Regions from separate parts of the Bradyrhizobium sp. ISRA442 genome, predicted to be linked through region 1. Evidence: predicted binding sites of a transcription regulator. Region 1 holds the regulator's gene; the other holds the start of a gene.
What was found. The regulator LexA, encoded in region 1, represses DNA repair genes until DNA is damaged. The targets are predictions, from matches to a motif close to TGTTCNNNNTGTGTTCNG.

Region 2: a site for LexA is predicted at 1,887-1,904, ahead of recA (recombinase RecA). Genes of this name have one in related genera too.

The regions. Positions count from the first base shown of each region.
Region 1 covers NZ_JALGCN010000007.1:188,010-192,231, reverse strand. Annotated here, with positions in the region: gene MTR72_RS17425 (ComEC/Rec2 family competence protein) at 1-1,065, shown strand, start outside; gene MTR72_RS17420 (hypothetical protein) at 1,154-1,585, opposite strand; gene lexA (transcriptional repressor LexA) at 1,880-2,578, opposite strand; gene MTR72_RS17410 (molybdopterin molybdotransferase MoeA) at 2,754-3,965, opposite strand; gene MTR72_RS17405 (hypothetical protein) at 4,202-4,222, opposite strand, start outside.
Region 2 covers NZ_JALGCN010000022.1:76,204-80,425, forward strand. Annotated here, with positions in the region: gene MTR72_RS32290 (DUF1835 domain-containing protein) at 1-605, opposite strand, end outside; gene recA (recombinase RecA) at 706-1,794, opposite strand; gene MTR72_RS32300 (DUF2798 domain-containing protein) at 2,775-3,014, opposite strand; gene MTR72_RS32305 (DUF6894 family protein) at 3,576-3,809, shown strand; gene MTR72_RS32310 (hypothetical protein) at 3,823-4,077, opposite strand; gene MTR72_RS32315 (hypothetical protein) at 4,183-4,222, opposite strand, start outside.

The sequences.
Region 1 (4,222 bases):
CAGATGTCGTTTGCGGCAACGCTTGGGCTGGTTGCGCTGGTGCAGATCGGCATGCCGAACCTGTTTGCCTCACCCGATCATTCGGCGACGGCGCGGATTGCGCTGTGGGGCGGCCGTGAGATCGCCATGCTGTTCCTGGCCTCGCTGATCGCGGGCTTTGCGACCACGCCCTATGCCGCCTTCCACTTTCACCGCGTCACGCCGTTCGGTGTGCTCGCGAACCTCGCGGCGATGCCGGTGGTCTCGGCGCTGGTGATGCCGGCCGGGCTGTTGGGATTGATCGCAGCGCCGTTCGGGCTCGACGGCGTGTTCTGGTGGCTGATGGGTGTCGGCATCGACTGGATGGTCGTGGTCGCGCAGTGGGTTGCGAATCTTCCGGGCGCGGTCGGCCGCATTGCCGCTTTCGGCATCGCCCCGCTGATCGCGGCGAGCATCGGCATCGTCCTGATGGGCCTGTTGCGCACGCCCTTGCGCTGGACCGGTGCGCTCGTGCTGGTCGCAGCGATTGTGTGGGCGGTGTCCGTGCGCCAGCCGGACGTCCTGATCGCAGGCGACGGGCGTAACATCGCAGTGCGCGGCAGCGACGGCCGCTTGCATCTCATCGCGGCGAACAAGGACGCGTTCCTCGCCAAGGAGTGGCTTGCGGCCGATGCCGATCCGCGCAGCGCCGGTGATGCATCGCTCGGTAGCGGCGTGTCATGCGACGAATCCGGATGCGTGACCCCGCTCGCCGACGGCCGCCTGATCGCGCTGGCGCTGCGCGTGGATGCGCTCTCGGATGATTGCAGCCGGGCTGCGCTGGTGGTGACAGCGAGACCCGCGCCGCCCGATTGTGCGGCGATGGTGGTCGACCGGGATCGTCTCATGAGCCAGGGCGGCTTGGCGCTCGCGCGCCGCGGCGACGGCTTTGCGGTGCAGGCGGTGAGGGCGAGGGGCGCAAATCGCCCCTGGTCGCCGGCAATCGCCGGCGATGGCTATTATGAACCAAACCTCGCGCCACGGCCGGCCGCACCGCGCTCCAGGGACGCAACGCCGTCGGAGGCCGACCTTCAGGTCGAGGACTGACGCATGATCCGGAAAAGTGTGTAGCGTTTTTCCCTTCGCGACAAACGCGGAATGCGTTTGCGCGGAGATCATGCTCAAATATTACGCGTCAGCCGATCGGCAGGCGCGTAACGGTCGGCTGCGGCCTGTCAGCGGCGACTTGCGGCTTGTGCTCACCGGCCGGCTGGGTCACCGGCAATTGCAGCACGGTTGCGCGCTGGCCTTCGACGAGCTGCGTCACCAGCACATATTTGCCGTCGGGGAATTCGATCGCGTCATGATGGCGATCGGGAATGTGCGGATCGACTTTGCCGAACTTGCCGACGCGGGAGTTGATGGTGCGCGTCCAGATCCAGCGATTGTCGTAGCGGACGTTGTCGGCGAAGGCGAGCTCCGTTCCCGGCAGCAGGCAGACCGCGACGGAGAGATCGGCTTCCGAAGCGAAGCCGCGCGTCGAGGTGCCGCGGAAGGTTGTCGTGACGATCGTCTCACCGACCTGGGCGGGACGGGTCGCGACGGCATGCAGGCTGTAGTCACACATCGCAAGTGCTCCTCATAAGAGATAGCGACCCGTGCCCCCGGAGGCCCAGGCCTCTATCAGGAAGGCTCCGATGATATGCGATGTTGAGGGCAAATCTGCGACTTGCGTGCAGACCTGCCGATCACATTATCTTTTCTGCGTTGAGCAAGAGCCTTTGGAACAAAGCAGGCTCGTGCGAATTTTCTTCTGTTGCGCTCGTCGAGATCAATCCTGAATTCACCGGCGCTGCACAACACGCGGCGGAGGTCGATTGCTCCACGCGACTTGCATCGGCTCACGCCTCGCCGAAGACGCTCAGTATTTCCGGTACAGCCCGATCAGCTTGCCCTGAATCTTTACGCGGTTCGGCGGCAGGATGCGCACCTCGTAGGCCGCATTGGCCGGCTCGAGCGCGATCGAGGCGCCGCGCCGGCGGAAGCGTTTCAGGGTCGCTTCCTCGTCGTCGATCAGGGCCACCACGATGTCGCCGGTGTCGGCGCTCTCGTTGCGCTGGATCAGCGCCATGTCGCCGTCGAGGATGCCGGCCTCCACCATCGAATCGCCGCGCACTTCGAGCGCGTAATGCTCGCCCGAGCCGAGCATGTCCGGCGGTACGCTGATGGTGTGGCTGCGGGTCTGCAAGGCCTCGATCGGCGTGCCCGCCGCGATGCGGCCCATCACGGGCACAGCGACCGGACGTTCACCCTCGTCCACGGGGGCGCTGGAGCCGCGTACCTTACCGAGATTGCCTTCGATGACGCTCGGCGTGAAGCCGCGCCGATTGCCGGCCGCGGCCTGAAGCTCGGGCAGCTTGATCACTTCGATGGCGCGGGCACGATTGGGCAGGCGGCGGATGAAGCCGCGCTCCTCGAGTGCGGTGATCAGGCGATGGATGCCCGACTTCGAGCGCAGATCGAGCGCGTCCTTCATCTCGTCGAAGGAGGGCGGCACGCCGCTTTCCTTCAGGCGTTCGCTGATGAACCGCAGAAGCTCGTATTGTTTGCGCGTTAACATCTCGACCAAATCCCCCGGTTGATGTCGTTCGATTCCGAGACGCTGAAGTTAGCGGCGCACCGCTAGATGCTCGAAACAAATCATGAACGGACACTATATGTTCGATATGTGTTCCGCAACTGCTTAATTTTGCGTGAACACGATAAACTTCGCGGAACACGCGCGGCCGGCTCGTTCAAGCGGGCAGCCGCAACACCTCGCAGGGCGCGCCTGCTTCGGCCTTCGGCGCGAACGGCGGCCGCACGAGAAGTGCCTGTGCCGCAGCGAGATTTGCAAGCAGAGAAGAGTCCTGATTGTTGACGGGAACCGCGACCAGCGTGCCGTCGTCGCGCTCTTCGAGGCGCACGCGAAGATAGTCCTCGCGCATGTCGTTGGCGGCGAGCTCGCCCCCGACTACGGCGCGCTCGCGGCGGTGGTGAACGGGCTGACGGCCCGCAAGCGCGCGAATCAACGGCACCATGAACAGGAAGGCGCAAACGTAAGACGAGACCGGATTGCCGGGCAGGCCGATCACGCGCATCGCGCCGAGATGGCCATGCATCATCGGCTTGCCCGGCCGCATCGCGATCTTCCAGAACGCCATCGCAATGCCCTCGGCCTTGAGCGCCTGCTGGACCAGATCGTGATCGCCGACCGACGCACCGCCGGTCGTGATCAGGACGTCGGCGCCGGTTTCGCGGGCGGAGCGGATACCGGCGGTGGTGGCCTCCAGGGTGTCGGCGGCGATCCCAAGGTCGATCGTGTCGGCGCCCTCCCGGCGCGCCAGCGCGTGGATCGCATAGCCGTTGGAATAGACGATCTGGCCGGGGCCGGGTGTTGTGCCCGGCATCACCAGCTCATCGCCGGTGGCGAGGATTGCGACCTTCGGGCGGCGGCGGACGGGAAGGTCAGGATGGTTCATACCGGCGGCGAGGGCCAGGCTTCGCTCGGTGAGGCGGGCGCCTGCCCGTAGCAGCACGTCGCCCTCGGAAAAGTCGACGCCGGCGCGCCGGATATGCCGTCCGGCGACGGCGGCCTCCTTGATCGTGATGCGCTTGCCGTCCGCGACCGTGTCCTCCTGGATCACGACGGCATCTGCGCCGTTGGGAATCACGCCGCCGGTGAAGATCCGGACCGCCTCGCCGGCACCCAGCGTTGGCGCGAACGGCCGGCCCGCCGCGACCTCGCCGATCACGCTGAGCTGCGCATCGACCTTGGCCGCATCGCTCGCGCGCACGGCATAGCCGTCCATCGCCGACATTGCCTGGGGGGGCTGCGTACGCCGGGCGGTGACGTCGCGTGCCAGTACGCGGTGAAAGGCGCCTTCCAGCGCGATCATCTCTTCGGATAGCGGCTCCACGCCGGCCAGCACCGCGGCAAGCGCGTCAGAAACCGGCATCAGGGCCACGGGCGAAATCTCCTGCTTGGCAAGTCGATTGGCAAATCGAACCGTCTCGGCGTCAAGGGTTCTAGCCGAGCGCGTGCGCCGAAGCAAAACCCGGCGTCCGGACGAACGATCGTGCCGGCTTCTACGCTTGTGAGATGATTGGATTCAGGTCCGGTGCGACATGATCTGGATGACGCTGCAGACTGGCACCCGCGCAGCGATCGCAAGAACGAAAGCAACAAGGGCCATGGTCAACATCAATCCGCTCCCGTCGGCTC
Region 2 (4,222 bases), on a different contig from region 1:
TCCGTAGCGCCAAGTCCCGTCGTCGACGACGGCAGTTCTGCAAGCAGTTCGCTCAAGGTCGGGCTTAGCAGCGGCAGGGCGCTCAGCTTCCTCCCCGATAAATAGAAGCAGGCCTCAGGCGTGGGTGCTCGGTAGGCCTCCCAGGCCATGCTTGCGGTCTCAAGCTCGTCTTCCGTGACGTCGACATCTCGCACAGCACGGGTGCAAAGCCCTTGACTGTCCGATCCGGCCAGATCGATATCAGGCAGGCACAACCGCAAACGCGAGGCGGTGGCGGGATCAGAACGCAGGTATTCGAGGATCCAAATCAGTTGCAATTGATCATTCGGATTCCGATCGAACCACAACTCGACAACGTCGAAGTTCTCACAGAAGTGAACCAACGCCCGATTCTTGCGCAGGCGGCTGACCCGCGAAGACCCACGGATGAACTGCGACCAGTGGGTTTCGAGATAGGGCGAGCGTGAGGCGAGATGGCCGGCCAAGTGATCCTGTGAGGGCAATGGTCCCCAGACAAACCGGAAGATGAGGGAAACAACCACATCCGCGCGGTTCGCAGGGATAAGGCAAAGGCCGGACGAACTGGTTAGGATTACACGCTTCATTTGCCCCAGCACCCCACACAAAACGAAACGGGCGCCGAAGACGTCGGCAACTCAACGTCCTCAGCGCCCGCTCCTCGCGAAAATTCTACTTCGGTGACGCTTACTCCTCGGTCGGCTCTTCGCCGTCGGCATCACGCTCCGGGGCGCCGGCCAAGATCTGCTCGGCGATCAGGCCGGAGTTCTGACGGATCGAGGTCTCGATCTTGGCGGTGATGTCGGGATTGGCCTTCAGGAACGCTTTCGAGTTCTCGCGACCCTGGCCGAGGCGCTGGCTGTCATAGGAGAACCAGGCGCCGGACTTTTCGACGATGCCAGCTTTGACGCCGAGATCGAGGATTTCGCCCATCTTGGAGACGCCCTCGCCGTACATGATGTCGAATTCGACCTGCTTGAACGGCGGCGCCAGCTTGTTCTTCACCACCTTCACGCGCGTGGTGTTGCCGACGACCTCGTCACGCTCCTTGATCGCACCGATGCGGCGGATGTCGAGACGGACGGAGGCGTAGAACTTCAGCGCATTGCCCCCTGTCGTGGTCTCCGGCGAACCGTACATCACGCCGATCTTCATGCGGATCTGGTTGATGAAGATCACCATGGTGTTGGACTTGTTGATGGAGGCCGTCAGCTTGCGCAGCGCCTGGCTCATCAGACGGGCCTGGAGACCCGGCAGCGCATCCCCCATCTCGCCTTCGAGCTCGGCCTTCGGCACCAGCGCCGCAACCGAATCGACCACCAGCACGTCCACCGCGCCCGAACGCACCAACGTGTCGCAGATCTCCAGCGCCTGCTCGCCGGTGTCGGGCTGGGAGATCAGGAGCTCGTCGATATTGACGCCAAGCTTTCGGGCATAGACCGGGTCGAGCGCATGCTCGGCGTCGATGAAGGCGCAGATGCCGCCCTTCTTTTGCGCCTCCGCGACCGTATGAAGCGCCAGGGTCGTCTTGCCCGAGGATTCCGGCCCGTAAATCTCAACGATGCGCCCCTTGGGCAGGCCGCCGATACCGAGCGCGATATCGAGCCCGAGCGAGCCGGAGGACACCGCCTCGATGTCCATCGAACGGTCGCTCTTGCCGAGCTTCATCACCGAACCCTTGCCGAATTGGCGCTCGATCTGGGACAGCGCGGCGGCCAGGGCTTTACTCTTGTCCATGGAAGATCCTTCGACGATACGCAGGGCAGTAGCGGACATTGGGTCGTGCTCCTTATGGCGGGGATTCGCGAGATGGACAAACGGTTGGCGAAGCGGGCCGGCGATAAGAGCAATGTACCCCATTTGTTCTAGGTTCGCAATATGTTCTTTTGCGGGTAGTACCTCGAATGCCTTAATGCGAATGAGCTAGGCTCGGCAAGGCCGGTGCCTACGGACGACCTACCCCGTGTGAAGCCCGCTTCGATTGGCGGGTCTCCTCGCCATCGCGAAAATTATGGAAAACAACCCCATGCAAAGTAGGGGTGAACACCCCTCCAATTGCCACAGACCACGACGTGACCGCTCCTGACGGGTAAAATTCCTCGAACCCGGCGCACCTTAGCTAGTTTCGCTCTTTCACTCATCCTTCGCGCCACTGGTAGTCTTTCAATCAGGCGAGCCACGCGCCGCCCGCCCCCAAGTCGCGCCTGTCGCCTACATCAGCGCCAACAGGATGATGCCGACGACCAGCACCACAAAGCCAGCCGCCGTCGCGGCGGCGAAAGACCGCTCTACGTTATCCATGATGCCACCCCAATATCGGCACGCCACGTTTCCCCCATGGCCTTGCCGAACGATTCAGAATGTCACCGACTTGTGTGTCCCTAGTTCTGCGATCGGGTGTCCAAATTGGGACCGGCGCGAGGCAGTATACGGCCGCTCTGGCGCGGCTATGGTTGCGAGCCGTAAGGCGCCTGTAAGCCGACTCTTCTAGCGTGATCCTGCCCGGTGGACCAACATCGAGCCTCCATACCCAGTCGACCCCGCGCTACCCTGAGCGGGGTTTTCTGTTTGGTGTCCACTAGCGACGATGCGGCGGCCGCCGATCCTGATTCTGACCGTCGGCATGTCAGGCTGCCGTAAGCTGAACCGGCTAGGGTGACGTGGCTATGGTGTTGCAGCCCAGCACCTCAGCCTCCAATAACCTTTGCCCCGCCCGGCTCTCCCCTGGCGGGGTTTTTTCGACCGCTGCGGCCAAATCATGCGTTCCCCTCCTCGCGCGTGAGCCGCAGCGCGAACGAGCGGATCGCCGGCGCCGCCAGCAGCACGATGGGCAGCATCGCGGCCCAGGCGACCATCCACGAGAGCAGCCAGTGCTTGACGAACAGCATCGCTTCTGCGGCCGGAAAGCTGGCAATGCCCGCGGCGATCAGCGACGTGAGACCGGACTGGATGACGCCGAAGACGAAATGACTGAAGCGTCGGGGAATGCCGAGCATGACGCGTGCCCTCGCTGTGCACCGTCGTCAGGCAAAGCAAGGCACGTGCCGTCGATCCGTCGCGACGCCGATTCGATCCTTCCGAATGCCCACCGCGCGAGGTCGCCGTCCCGATTCCGCGGCCGCTCGTTCAGCGACGTGCTCACGTGACTCCTCAAGCGCGATGGTCCTCGCCGCGAAGACGTGCGCCATATGGCTAATTTTCCGTGAACCTCAATCGAATAGCCCGTGGTTCTCCGGCCATGAACAGAGTTCCTGTGTCAGTCATCCTGACCGCAGAGCTTCCTCGAAATCAGATCGCGTTTGTTCCGGAGCGCGCTTTCAAGATTGCCGTGGACTTTCCACGACTTGACGGCAAGCTTGGCTTGTCCGCGGAATATTGCGACGGCCTCCAAGTGCCCGTTGCTCGGCAATATGTTGGCTTGCTCCGGGCCGCCAGTCCGGGCTGCCGCGGCGGGGGCCAATTCCGTAGAGGTCCGGAATTGATCTGCCTGCGGTTTGGGATTGCACTGGCCGCCTCATGGCCCCGGGGGGCGCAGCCTTACGCGATCGGTGTCAGCCATGCCACAATATTTCTTTCGAATCCGGAACGGCCGCTATTCCGGCTGCGCGGACCAAGCAACGGAATTCGCTAATCGCGATGCAGCCTGGAAGGAGATGACCAGCGTTTGCGCCGACATGGCATCCGGCATCGCTCGCAAGCTCCGCGAAAACTCGGAGTGGCACATGGAGCTTCTGGACGAATCCAAGGAGCCCGTGTTCCGCATCCGCATCGTCGCCGAATCCTTCGACTAAAGCGATCCACGCCTTAGTCGGCGCTGGGCAGCCGCCGCATGGTGAATTCGATGTCGCCGCCGGGCAGCTCGCGCCAGGTCTCGACTTCGCTCATATAGCCGGCCTTGGGGTATCGGGCGAAGAAGGCCCGTGCTCGCGCGCGTGCGGCCTCGCGCGGCAGAGTGAAGGTCTCGCGCAGATAGCCGTCGCCCGCGACTTCGGCCGACCGGACCGCCGCCCTGCGCCGGCGCGCCATCCGCTCGGCGAGATCCCGCGGACGATCGGCCATGTCTCACCTCCTCGACGCAACCCTTGGCAAAGATGTAGGGAGGGGGCTGACGAAGGGGAGTCCCGCCGGGAGCCGCATCATCGCGGCCCTCCCGGCTGGGTTCGGTCAGTTGGCGGCGGTGCCGGTCTTGGTCTTCTTGGTCGAG